2 regions of the Brochothrix campestris genome follow, and region 2 is predicted to be linked to the other one. Evidence: a T-box and tRNA genes for the amino acid it is inferred to sense, from the RefSeq annotation. Region 2 holds a T-box; the other holds one or more tRNA genes.
The links. A T-box is a leader RNA that pairs with one kind of tRNA and senses whether it is charged. The one in region 2 lies ahead of ileS (isoleucine--tRNA ligase), so its partner is inferred to be a tRNA-Ile.
Positions count from the first base shown of each region.

Region 1: it encodes a tRNA-Ile, which carries the amino acid that the T-box ahead of ileS (isoleucine--tRNA ligase) is inferred to sense. The anticodon was not compared.

Region 1 covers NZ_CP175511.1:1,614,046-1,620,032, forward strand. The annotation lists gene ACJYYY_RS07800 (isochorismate synthase MenF) at 1-981, opposite strand, end outside; gene ACJYYY_RS07805 (1,4-dihydroxy-2-naphthoate polyprenyltransferase) at 1,195-2,115, shown strand; partial or broken gene ACJYYY_RS07810 (transposase) at 2,681-2,854, shown strand; tRNA gene ACJYYY_RS07815 (tRNA-Glu) at 3,003-3,074, opposite strand; tRNA gene ACJYYY_RS07820 (tRNA-Ser) at 3,088-3,175, opposite strand; tRNA gene ACJYYY_RS07825 (tRNA-Asn) at 3,179-3,251, opposite strand; tRNA gene ACJYYY_RS07830 (tRNA-Ile) at 3,258-3,331, opposite strand; tRNA gene ACJYYY_RS07835 (tRNA-Gly) at 3,347-3,417, opposite strand; tRNA gene ACJYYY_RS07840 (tRNA-His) at 3,426-3,498, opposite strand; tRNA gene ACJYYY_RS07845 (tRNA-Phe) at 3,509-3,581, opposite strand; tRNA gene ACJYYY_RS07850 (tRNA-Asp) at 3,592-3,665, opposite strand; tRNA gene ACJYYY_RS07855 (tRNA-Met) at 3,692-3,765, opposite strand; tRNA gene ACJYYY_RS07860 (tRNA-Ser) at 3,791-3,880, opposite strand; tRNA gene ACJYYY_RS07865 (tRNA-Ser) at 3,921-4,010, opposite strand; tRNA gene ACJYYY_RS07870 (tRNA-Ser) at 4,050-4,139, opposite strand; tRNA gene ACJYYY_RS07875 (tRNA-Ser) at 4,180-4,269, opposite strand; tRNA gene ACJYYY_RS07880 (tRNA-Ile) at 4,295-4,368, opposite strand; tRNA gene ACJYYY_RS07885 (tRNA-Met) at 4,387-4,460, opposite strand; tRNA gene ACJYYY_RS07890 (tRNA-Ala) at 4,489-4,564, opposite strand; tRNA gene ACJYYY_RS07895 (tRNA-Pro) at 4,604-4,677, opposite strand; tRNA gene ACJYYY_RS07900 (tRNA-Arg) at 4,686-4,759, opposite strand; tRNA gene ACJYYY_RS07905 (tRNA-Leu) at 4,781-4,866, opposite strand; tRNA gene ACJYYY_RS07910 (tRNA-Gly) at 4,891-4,962, opposite strand; tRNA gene ACJYYY_RS07915 (tRNA-Lys) at 4,966-5,038, opposite strand; tRNA gene ACJYYY_RS07920 (tRNA-Thr) at 5,109-5,181, opposite strand; tRNA gene ACJYYY_RS07925 (tRNA-Glu) at 5,216-5,287, opposite strand; tRNA gene ACJYYY_RS07930 (tRNA-Ser) at 5,301-5,388, opposite strand; tRNA gene ACJYYY_RS07935 (tRNA-Asn) at 5,392-5,464, opposite strand; tRNA gene ACJYYY_RS07940 (tRNA-Ile) at 5,471-5,544, opposite strand; tRNA gene ACJYYY_RS07945 (tRNA-Gly) at 5,560-5,630, opposite strand; tRNA gene ACJYYY_RS07950 (tRNA-His) at 5,639-5,711, opposite strand; tRNA gene ACJYYY_RS07955 (tRNA-Phe) at 5,723-5,795, opposite strand; tRNA gene ACJYYY_RS07960 (tRNA-Asp) at 5,804-5,877, opposite strand; tRNA gene ACJYYY_RS07965 (tRNA-Met) at 5,904-5,977, opposite strand.
Region 2 covers NZ_CP175511.1:764,518-770,504, forward strand. The annotation lists gene ftsZ (cell division protein FtsZ) at 1-517, shown strand, start outside; gene ACJYYY_RS03900 (YggS family pyridoxal phosphate-dependent enzyme) at 529-1,191, shown strand; gene ACJYYY_RS03905 (cell division protein SepF) at 1,204-1,680, shown strand; gene ACJYYY_RS03910 (YggT family protein) at 1,700-1,981, shown strand; gene ACJYYY_RS03915 (RNA-binding protein) at 2,042-2,809, shown strand; gene ACJYYY_RS03920 (DivIVA domain-containing protein) at 2,923-3,516, shown strand; T-box leader at 3,514-3,741, shown strand; gene ileS (isoleucine--tRNA ligase) at 3,792-5,987, shown strand, end outside.

The DNA.
Region 1 (5,987 bases), 850 kb from region 2:
ATAAACCATATCATGACATAACGGTTTTAGCTTAGCTGTAATCATATTCACAACAATTGCATGTTCATGTCGGTTTTTAGCATCGGCTAATAGTACTTGCGCTAATTGGTTGCGTTCGGTGTCTGTTGAACCGGTTTCGATTGAACCGGCTACGCCTGCTGAATAAATCGTTTCAGCTTCCTTAAACAGTAAACGTTCAGGTGATGCACCTAAAAAACTAGTTCCTTGATAACGCATTAAAAAGCGATAGCAGTTTGGTTGTTGGCTAATTAACGTTGCCATCACCTGACCACTGTGCAAGTCTCGCTTAAGTTCAACTGCTTTTTGACGCGACAACACCACTTTTGTAAAACTAGTAGCCTTAATCGCATCGATGCTTTTTTGAATCATCATTGTCCAATTGGCTGGTGTAATTAAATCCGTTTCACTCACAATCGCATTGTGTTCATTAATCTGTTTTTTTACCGATAACACGATTTTCGACCGCAGTTCACGTTCGACTTCTGCCACTGTTTGATGCGGTTGTACTAAATAGTTCAGAGTGATTGTATCGCGGTCAACTGTACTACGCCACATCACTTCGGGCAACATGAACAGCTGTCTGCCATAGTTTTGCCAGATTGTCCCATCTGTTGGGACCTCCGCATTAAAGTTAAAGCCGCCAAAAATAAGCGGTTCGCCATCACGTGTTGAGCCATCTGTATATAAAATCGCGTTTGCTTTCAAGTTATCCCATGCACGCTGAATACTAGCAGTCGTTGTATCAAAGACCTTGATACTTTTCAACCCTAAAAAGCGTAACTCATCATCAGGTGTTTGCCAATAAAACGCATCTTCACCAGGTGATAAATTGGTTAATAATGTATTGAAGTCATTGTTCGACTGTGTTTGCACCCAACTAATTAAGGTGGCTTGGTCGCTCTGTTTTGCTCGCTCAACTCCTTCTTCAATTAAAGCAGTTACTGTCTTTACTAATTTCATTTTATATCGCTCCTAAATAGATGGGCTTATTGATGTTAGTGGCCCTACTTATCCTCAGTTTCTAACTGTTCTTGTTCTCAATAAGCTTATGTTTACTATGCCACAACAATTATAACAAAAAATAGCGTGCTATCATACTTTTACTTATTGTTCGACTACTTTAATATGGTATAGTTAGATTTGAATAACGTTGGATAAAAGGAGAGGATTTTTTTGAAACAAGGTCAGACACCAAAACTGGCTCGTATAACACAAAATAAATGGTGGAAACTTTTACGCCCACACACGTTGGCTTCGAGTTATGTTCCTGTATTTGTCGGTAGCGCCGCAGCATTACACTATACAACATTTAAGGTGTTACCATTTTTAGCAATGCTTTTTGCAGCCTTTTTAATTCAGACAGGTACGAATTTGTTTAATGAGTACTACGACTATAAACGTGGGCACGACGATGAAAATAAGGTCGGGCATGGTGGGGCTATTACAAACGAAAAAATGTCAGCAAGCTTCATCCGTAACCTTGCCTTTTTAAGTTTTATCATCGCCTTACTACTCGGTCTGTATTTATGTGTGACTGTTAGTTGGTATTTAGCCCTCATCGGTCTTATTTCGATGATTGTTGGTTTTTTATATACCGGTGGGCCACTGCCAATCGCTCATACGCCTTTAGGTGAATTGATGGCCGGCTTTTTCATGGGTGGTATTATTACCTACATTAGTTTCTTTATTCAAACCGATTTCATCAATCAGGTGATTGTTTATCTCTCATTGCCGTTAATCTTAATGATTGGTAATATGCTGTTAGCCAATAGTTTACGTGATCTTGAAGAAGATACCCGTAACGGTCGCTTAACACTGGCCATCCTCTTAGGGAAACGTTGGGGCACTGTCTTATATGCAGCTCTCTGGTTAATTTCTTTTGGTTGGACTTGGTCACTCATCTTCACGATTCATTTAACACCATTCTTATTGTTAACTCTAATCGCTATACCTCCTGCTGCAATCTCTGTCATCGTCTTTTGGCGTCAAACAGAAGTCATCAAAATGATTCCAGGTATGGCGAACTGTTCAAAAGCGATTAAATATTACGGATTGCTAACGACCTTAGCCTTATTAATTAGTTTAGCCTTTTAAAGCTCTCCCACTTCGAAGATTATCCGAAGTGGGGCTTTTTTTGATGGGTTCTATAATTTATAGTGTTGGTGACGAAATATGTCGCTAACACTATTTTTAGGCAAAAAAAGAGAAACATATATAAATTCCCTTTAAAATAAAGTCGCTGAACCAATCCAAAGGAGGAATTATATATGTCTCATACCACTCATTCGATCGCATTTTCTACAGGAATTAAAGCTGTAAATATAAACTCCACTGAAAATTGGTGTTCTCGTCAAAAAGTGAACGGTACTGAGGGTATTTGTTATTTCGAATCACTCACTTATAAACCAGAGCGCTGCTCTCATTATGGCAGAACTTCTAAAAATTTCAACATCATCACATATGATGTTAAGACGTCGCGTATCGCTATACACCTTTGTTCAAATAGATGATGACCTCTCCTGGTATTATAAATTACTTGACTCACTTGAATGAGTCATTCAAAGCAACTGACAGTTGTCTTTGACCAGCGTAATTTTTAAGCTTACAATGCACTTCTTCATCAAAAACATAGCGCTGTTTCTCACTATTTTTAAAAAACCTACGAACGTTACGTAAATATTCAGACGCAATCACTAATAGTTTTATCTATCGTTATTCAAATGGACATTTAGAAGGCATCAATAACAAGATTAAGCTTATCAAACATGTTAGTTTTGGTTATCAGAATTTCACTAATTTTCGAAATCGCATTCTTCTCTGCATCACTAATTAATCATATACAAAAAAAGGATTGTAGAACTTAATCTACAATCCAAAAAGCTTCTTAATTTAAGCGAAAGTTTACTCACCAACACTATTTGACATAGAGCCCATTATTTCAACAAAAAAACATCAGCTACTCGAGCTAATGCTTTAAAAGATGACCCGTACGGGATTCGAACCCGTGATACCGCCGTGAAAGGGCGGTGTCTTAACCGCTTGACCAACGGGCCTTAAAAAATGAAACGGAGAAAGAGGGATTTGAACCCTCGCGCCGCTTTCGCGACCTACACCCTTAGCAGGGGCGCCTCTTCAGCCACTTGAGTATTTCCCCTAACTCCGCAAGTAGGGCTCGAACCTACGACAACACGATTAACAGTCGTGTGCTCTACCAACTGAGCTATTGCGGATAACAATGGGCCTAAATGGACTCGAACCATCGACCTCACGCTTATCAGGCGTGCGCTCTAACCAGCTGAGCTATAGGCCCTGTTTTTTGTGCTAAAGCGAGTGATCGGGATCGAACCGACGACAACAGCTTGGAAGGCTGTAGTTTTACCACTAAACTACACTCGCATATCAAAGGCGGATGATGGGGATCGAACCCACGCATGCCTGAACCACAATCAGGTGTGTTAACCACTTCACCACAACCGCCATAATACTATGGCTCAGGACAGAGTCGAACTGCCGACACACGGAGCTTCAATCCGTTGCTCTACCAACTGAGCTACTGAGCCAAAAAAAAAACGGTCTGGACGGGACTCGAACCCGCGACCTCCTGCGTGACAGGCAGGCATTCTAACCAACTGAACTACCAGACCAAAAACGTGTTTGCAATCTCTTGCAATTGCGGGAGCTGGATTTGAACCAACGACCTTCGGGTTATGAGCCCGACGAGCTACCAGACTGCTCCATCCCGCGATAATATAAATGATACATGATAAAAAGGAGGATGAGGGATTCGAACCCCCGCGCGATTTTACTCGCCTGACGGTTTTCAAGACCGTTCCCTTCAGCCAGACTTGGGTAATCCTCCGAAATGTGTTGCTATTAAATTGTTACTCATAAGTGAGTTAAGGAGGATGAGGGATTCGAACCCCCGCGCGATTTTACTCGCCTGACGGTTTTCAAGACCGTTCCCTTCAGCCAGACTTGGGTAATCCTCCGAAATTGTGTTGTTATTAAATTGTTACTCATAAGAGTTAAGGAGGATGAGGGATTCGAACCCCCGCGCGATTTTACTCGCCTGACGGTTTTCAAGACCGTTCCCTTCAGCCAGACTTGGGTAATCCTCCGAAATGTGTTGCTATTAAATTGTTACTCATAAGTGAGTTAAGGAGGATGAGGGATTCGAACCCCCGCGCGATTTTACTCGCCTGACGGTTTTCAAGACCGTTCCCTTCAGCCAGACTTGGGTAATCCTCCGAAATAATAAATGTTATTTTGTTAATGGACCTTGTAGGACTCGAACCTACGACCGGACGGTTATGAGCCGTCTGCTCTAACCAACTGAGCTAAAGGTCCTACATTACAAAATAATAATAGCGGCAGAGGGAGTCGAACCCACGACCTTTCGGGTATGAACCGAATGCTCTAGCCAGCTGAGCTACACCGCCATGTTGTTATAATGAGTTACTTAAAAGTTGGTGGAGCCTAGCGGGATCGAACCGCTGACCTCCTGCGTGCAAGGCAGGCGCTCTCCCAGCTGAGCTAAGGCCCCATTAATTGGGTATGATATTCCGATTGTAAATTCATACAATCGGGAAGACAGGATTCGAACCTGCGACCCCTTGGTCCCAAACCAAGTGCTCTACCAAGCTGAGCTACTTCCCGTTTGGTAATGCGCCCAAGAGGAGTCGAACCTCTAACCGCTTGATTCGTAGTCAAGTACTCTATCCAGTTGAGCTATGGGCGCTCATTTTAAATTGTGTTACAATGCCGAGGGCCGGAATCGAACCGGCACGGTGATCACTCACCGCAGGATTTTAAGTCCTGTGCGTCTGCCAGTTCCGCCACCCCGGCTAATATGGGTATATTCTACTTACAAGCGAAAGACGGGATTCGAACCCGCGACCCCCACCTTGGCAAGGTGATGTTCTACCACTGAACTACTTTCGCGTATGAGCCGTGCTGGGCTCGAACCAGCGACCCTCTGATTAAAAGTCAGATGCTCTACCAACTGAGCTAACGGCTCTTGTTGTTGAACAACAAGATTAATAATAACATTTTAATGTCGATTTGACAATCATTTTTTTCAAAATGTATGCCGACTGCAGAAGTCGAATCCGCGACCTACTGATTACAAATCAGTTGCTCTACCAGCTGAGCTAAGTCGGCTAAAAAAAGTATTGATTTGATGCAAGTGTTGCAATGACCCGTACGGGATTCGAACCCGTGATACCGCCGTGAAAGGGCGGTGTCTTAACCGCTTGACCAACGGGCCTTAAAAAATGAAACGGAGAAAGAGGGATTTGAACCCTCGCGCCGCTTTCGCGACCTACACCCTTAGCAGGGGCGCCTCTTCAGCCACTTGAGTATTTCCCCTAACTCCGCAAGTAGGGCTCGAACCTACGACAACACGATTAACAGTCGTGTGCTCTACCAACTGAGCTATTGCGGATAACAATGGGCCTAAATGGACTCGAACCATCGACCTCACGCTTATCAGGCGTGCGCTCTAACCAGCTGAGCTATAGGCCCTGTTTTTTGTGCTAAAGCGAGTGATCGGGATCGAACCGACGACAACAGCTTGGAAGGCTGTAGTTTTACCACTAAACTACACTCGCATATAAAAGGCGGATGATGGGGATCGAACCCACGCATGCCTGAACCACAATCAGGTGTGTTAACCACTTCACCACAACCGCCATTATTTTAATGGCTCAGGACAGAGTCGAACTGCCGACACACGGAGCTTCAATCCGTTGCTCTACCAACTGAGCTACTGAGCCTTACTAAACGGTCTGGACGGGACTCGAACCCGCGACCTCCTGCGTGACAGGCAGGCATTCTAACCAGCTGAACTACCAGACCAAAAACGTGTTTGCAATCTCTTGCAATTGCGGGAGCTGGATTTGAACCAACGACCTTCGGGTTATGAGCCCGACGAGCTACCAGACTGCTCCATCCCGCGATAATATAAA
Region 2 (5,987 bases):
AATCAACTTGGATTTTGCCGATGTTAAGACAATCATGTCTAACCGTGGTTCGGCCTTAATGGGTATTGGGTCTGCTAGTGGTGAAAACCGTGCGGCTGATGCAGCTAAAAAAGCAATTTCTTCACCATTGCTCGAAGCATCAATCGATGGTGCGAAGGGTGTCTTAATGAACATTACAGGCGCATCAAACTTGAGCTTATTCGAAGTGCAAGAAGCTGCTGAAATCGTTTCAAGTGCGTCTGATCCAGAAGTTAACATGATTTTTGGTTCTGTTATTAATGATGATCTAAATGATGAGTTAGTTGTAACAGTTATCGCGACTGGTTTTTCTGAAGCGGGCAACCGTCAAGTGAAACCAGCTTTCACACGTCAAGCGGCACCAACACGCTCAGAAGATAAAGCAGAAGGAACTGTTGCACCTTCACCAGTTAATGAGGCACCACGTCGTGAAGTTGATGCAGCCTCAGATGACTTAGATATTCCAGCCTTTTTACGTAACCGTAATCGCAACCGCTAGGAGGTCTAGTGATGGGACTGACTGATAACTTTACGAAGGTCACGAATAAAATGTTGGCAACCGGTCAACCAGCGCAACTAGTGGCGGTCACAAAAACAGTGGGGATTGATGTCATTGAGCAACTCTACGCCTTAGGACAACGTCATTTCGGTGAAAATCGTGCCGATGTCTTAACAGCAAAACAGGCAGCTCTCAGTGACAAATATCCAGATATTGTCTGGCATTTTATCGGCAGTTTACAAACCCGTAAAGTAAAAGAAGTATTGCCAGCTACAACGTATATTCATTCACTCGATCGTTTATCACTTGCGAAAGAAATTAATAAACGTGCAACCGAAGAAAGCAATTGTTTTGTGGAAGTAAATGTAGCCGGTGAGGCAAATAAACATGGTATGGCGCCAGACGATGTCATTCCATTTATCGAGCAACTTACGCATTATCCAAACATTAAAGTCGTGGGGTTAATGACGATGGCGCCGTTTGTGGCCAGCGAACAGGAACTTCACGAAGTGTTTGCACAACTGAAGCAACTAACTAATGACGTTCAAGCACTCCAATTAAAACATGCACCTTGCCTTGAAGCATCAATGGGAATGTCGAATGATTACCAGATTGCGTTGCAAGAAGGGGCCACGTTTGTAAGAGTTGGAACAGAACTTGTAACTGTCAATTAAGGAGGGATTGCAATGTCAATGTTGTCAAAGGTAAAAGACTTTTTCTACCTAGATGAGGAAGAAGAATTTCAATCGACGCAATCAGCAAAACAACAAACAGAAACAAAAGAACAGGTAAGTAACCGCAACACGCAGCCAAAGGCTAAACGTCAAGCTGTGCCTAAAGAGAAAAAAGCAGTCACTAAGAAAAATAATGTCGTTCGAATCGGTTCCGAGACAGAGACGACTAATGTAACATTACACGAACCACGCATTTATAGTGAGGTGCAAGCAATCGCAGACGACTTGTTAAACCGTCAAGTTGTGGTTGTAAACTTACAACGAATGGATAAAGAACAATCGCTACGAATGATTGATTTTTTAAGTGGAAATATATACGCAGTCAATGGTGAAATTAAACGTCTAGGAAATAATATTTTCTTATGCGCTCCGGAAAATATTAGCGTCGATGGTGCTATTTCGGAATACATTAATAACTATGATGCGTAAATAAAAAAGAGGTGACTAAGTGGTTTTATACACTATTTTCAATGTTTTAATAACGTTTTGCTCTGTATACTCATGGGCGATTTTAATTTACATCTTGCTTAGTTGGGTACCTAATGCGCAAGGCAGTAAATTTGGCCAACTGTTAGGACGCATCTGTGAGCCGTTTTTAGAACCGTTTAGAAAAATAATTCCTCCAATCGGTGGTGTGCTAGATATATCTGCGATTTTGGCCTTAATTGTGTTAAATCAGTTATTGCCTCGTGGCTTGCAATCGATTTATCAATTTTTAGTAACAATGTAATAACAGTAGAGGGAGGCAAACATCGCGTTTGCTTCTTTTTTTATAGAAAGGACGAATGTAATGGACGGTGTATATCAACATTTCAGACCAGAAGAACAGCCTTTTATCGATGCGGCATCGGGTTGGATAGTGCAGGCTGAAAATCAATACAGCCCATATTTGACCCCGTTTATTGATCCGCGACAAGCATTTATTTTACAGTCATTGATTAGCAAAAATAGTGAATTCATGCTCGTATCACTGTTGACACATGAACGGCAACGTTTTTTAATTAAGCCGGATTACTTTGAGGAGAACGAAGCAGACTATCAAATGTGTTTATTTTCCATCCGTTACCCATCGAAGTTTTCAAACTTGAGTCACCCAGAGATACTAGGGGCCTTAATGAACATCGGTATGAAGCGAGAGGTATTTGGTGATATTTTAAATGTCGGAAATGACTGGCAATTTGTCGTCGAAGAAGAGGTGGCCAATTATGTTCAACTTAACCTTACGAAAATAGGCAAGGTTAATATTCAGTTAGAACGGCTACCGTTTACAGGTGCACTAGCGATTCCAGATGATTTTGAGCATAAATTTGTGACGGTCAGCTCAATGCGGCTTGACAGTGTGGTTGCAACGGTGTTGAATATTTCCCGACAAAAAGTGAAAATAATGATTGAAGGAGGACTCGTCAAAGTCAATTGGCAAGTTGTGAAACAGGCCAACTTTGAATGCACTGAGAATGATATGTTGTCGGTGCGTAAACATGGTCGAATACAAGTGTTAGAACAAATCGGCAAGAGTAAAAAGGATAAATTAAAACTGAATGTGCGGATAAAAGGCTGAAAAAACGTTAATTATCCAAAAGATGTTGATTTATACTTGATTAGTCGGTACATTTTACTATATAGTAAGGTGTATAGAACATTAATTTGTTTACATACTTGGAGGTGGAATAAATGCCGTTATCACCATTAGATATTCACAATAAAGAATTCGGTAAAAAATTACGTGGCTATGATGAAGATGAGGTTAACGATTTTTTAGAACAAGTCATTAAAGATTATGAATTAGTCCTTAAAGAAAATAAAAAATTAACAAGCGATTTGCAAACAAGCAATGAGCAATTAGACCACTTTAAAACAATTGAATCGACATTGAATAAATCACTTGTGATTGCACAAGATTCAGCTGATGAAACACGCAGACAAGCACAGAAAGAAGCCGAATTGATTGTTGTTGAAGCAAAAGCCGATGCAGCAGAGCTTGTAAAAGAGGGCTTAAACAAAGCGCATCGTCTCTCGGTCGAAATTGAAGAGTTAAAACGTCAATCTAAAGTGTTCCGTGAGCGTTTACGCTTACTTGTAACGACACAACTTGACTTACTTGAACATGATGATTGGTCAAATTCACTCGAGTATGACATTGATGTTGAACAAAACATCACCGATAAATTTGTAGATGTTGCGGAGAAACAAAGCGTTGAAACACCAACAGAAACGACTCAATCTATTGAAGTGATTGAAGAGAACAAAGAAATTCCAGCAAAATAATAAGCGACGAATGGAACGTTAACTGTATCCGCCCTTTTCTAGCGATTTGACGAATGGTGAAAGGTCAAAAAGGGGTCACGGTTGAAAATCATCCATGAGCTGTTAAGCTGAATCAAGTAAGCTTAGCCGTAGCCACTGCGTTAAAGTGTTGAGAGAGTACATTTTTTAGTGAGGCAATTTGCCGTACTAATAAGGGTGGTATCGCGAGCGAGTCTCGTCCCTTTTAAGGGGATGGGACTCTTTTGTTTTACCGCTAATCTAAGGAGGAAATAAAGATGGAATACAAAAAAACGTTACTTATGCCTAAAACAGCCTTCCCGATGCGTGGCGGCTTACCAAACAAAGAACCAAAAATGCAAGCTGATTGGGAAGAAATGAACTTATATGAGCAAATCCAAGCTAAAAATGCGGATAAACCAACTTTTATTTTACATGATGGACCGCCATACGCAAACGGTGCGATTCACGTTGGACATGCGATGAATAAAATCATCAAAGATATGATTGTGCGTTACAAAGGAATGCGTGGCTTTTCATCACCTTATGTTCCAGGCTGGGATACACACGGTTTACCAATTGAACAACAATTAGCGAAAAAAGGCATTAAACGCAAAGAGATGTCACCGGTTGAATTCCGTCAACTGTGTGAAAAATATGCACGTGAACAAATCGATCTTCAACGTACAGGCTTTAAACGCTTAGGTGTTTCGGCTGAATGGGACAACCCATACATTACATTGGATCCGATTTTTGAGTCAAATGAAATTAAAGTATTTGGTGAGATGGCTGAAAAAGGCTACATTTACCGTGGTAAAAAACCAGTCTACTGGTCACCATCAAGTGAATCGGCCTTAGCCGAAGCCGAGATTGAGTACGCGGATGTTAAAAGTCCATCGTTATACATTGCTTTTAACGTAAAAGACGGCAAAGGCATTGTGGATAATGATGCAGAATTTGTTATTTGGACAACGACACCATGGACATTACCAGCAAACGTAGCAATCGCTGTTAATGCAACCTATAACTATATCGAAGTCGCTGTTGCTGACCGTAAGTTTATCGTGGCTGAAGGCTTATTAGAAGCCGTTTCTGAAAAACTAGAGTGGGAAGCACCGACTGTGCTCAAAACGTTCAAAGGGAGCGAGCTTGAGTACGTTACTGCAAGTCATCCGTTCTATGATCGCGAGTCACTTGTTATTTTGGGTGACCATGTAACGCTAGAAGCTGGTTCAGGTTGTGTTCATACAGCACCAGGACACGGGGAAGACGATTACTTTGCCTCATTAGCTTATAAATTAGAAGTTATTTCACCAGTGGATGGTCGCGGTATTTATACTGATGAAGCACCAGGATTTGAAGGTATCTATTATGATAAAGCGAATCCAATGATTACTGATTTATTAACCGAAAAAGGTCGTCTCTTGAAACTGGACTTCTTTTCACATAGTTACCCACATGACTGGCGTACGAAGAAACCTGTTATTTACCGTGCGACACCACAATGGTTTGCATCAATTGATGCGTTCCGCGAGAATATTCTTGATGCGATTGCAACGGTTGAATGGACACCAGCTTGGGGAGAACAACGTTTACACAACATGGTTCGTGACCGTGGCGATTGGGTTATTTCACGTCAACGTGCGTGGGGTGTACCGTTACCAATCTTTTATGGTGAAAATGGCGATGCAATTATTACGAAAGAAACAATTGCTCATCTTGTTGAATTAGTGCGTGAACATGGTTCAAACGTTTGGTTTGCCCGTGAAGCGAAAGATTTATTACCAGCAGGTTTTACACATCCATCAAGCCCGAACGGAACGTTTACAAAAGAGACTGATATTATGGACGTTTGGTTCGATTCAGGTTCATCTCACCAAGGTGTGCTTGAAGAACGTGATTACTTGAGCCGTCCAGCTGACTTGTATTTCGAAGGATCAGATCAATACCGTGGCTGGTTCAACTCGTCAATTACAACGAGTGTTGCCATCACAGGGAAATCACCTTATAAAGGTGTCTTAAGCCACGGGATGGTCTTAGATGGTAAAGGGCGTAAAATGAGTAAATCAATTGGTAATACAGTTGATCCTCAAAAAATCATGAACCAAATGGGTGCCGATATTTTACGTTTATGGGTATCCTCATCAGATTACCAAGCGGATGTGCGTATTTCAGATGATATTTTAAAACAAGTTTCAGATGTCTACCGTAAAATCCGTAATACTTTCCGTTTCTTATTAGGAAATGTATCAGACTTTAATCCAACAACAGATATGGTGGCGTATGACAAATTGTCAGAAGCTGATCAATACATGTTAACAACATATAACCGCCTAGCACATCAAATTGATGAAGCGTACAATAAATATGAGTTTTCAACTGTTTATCGTGCGGTTAACAACTTTGTAACGACTGACTTAAGTAACTTCTACCTCGACTTCGCCAAAGATGTTGTTTACATTGAAGCGGCAGCG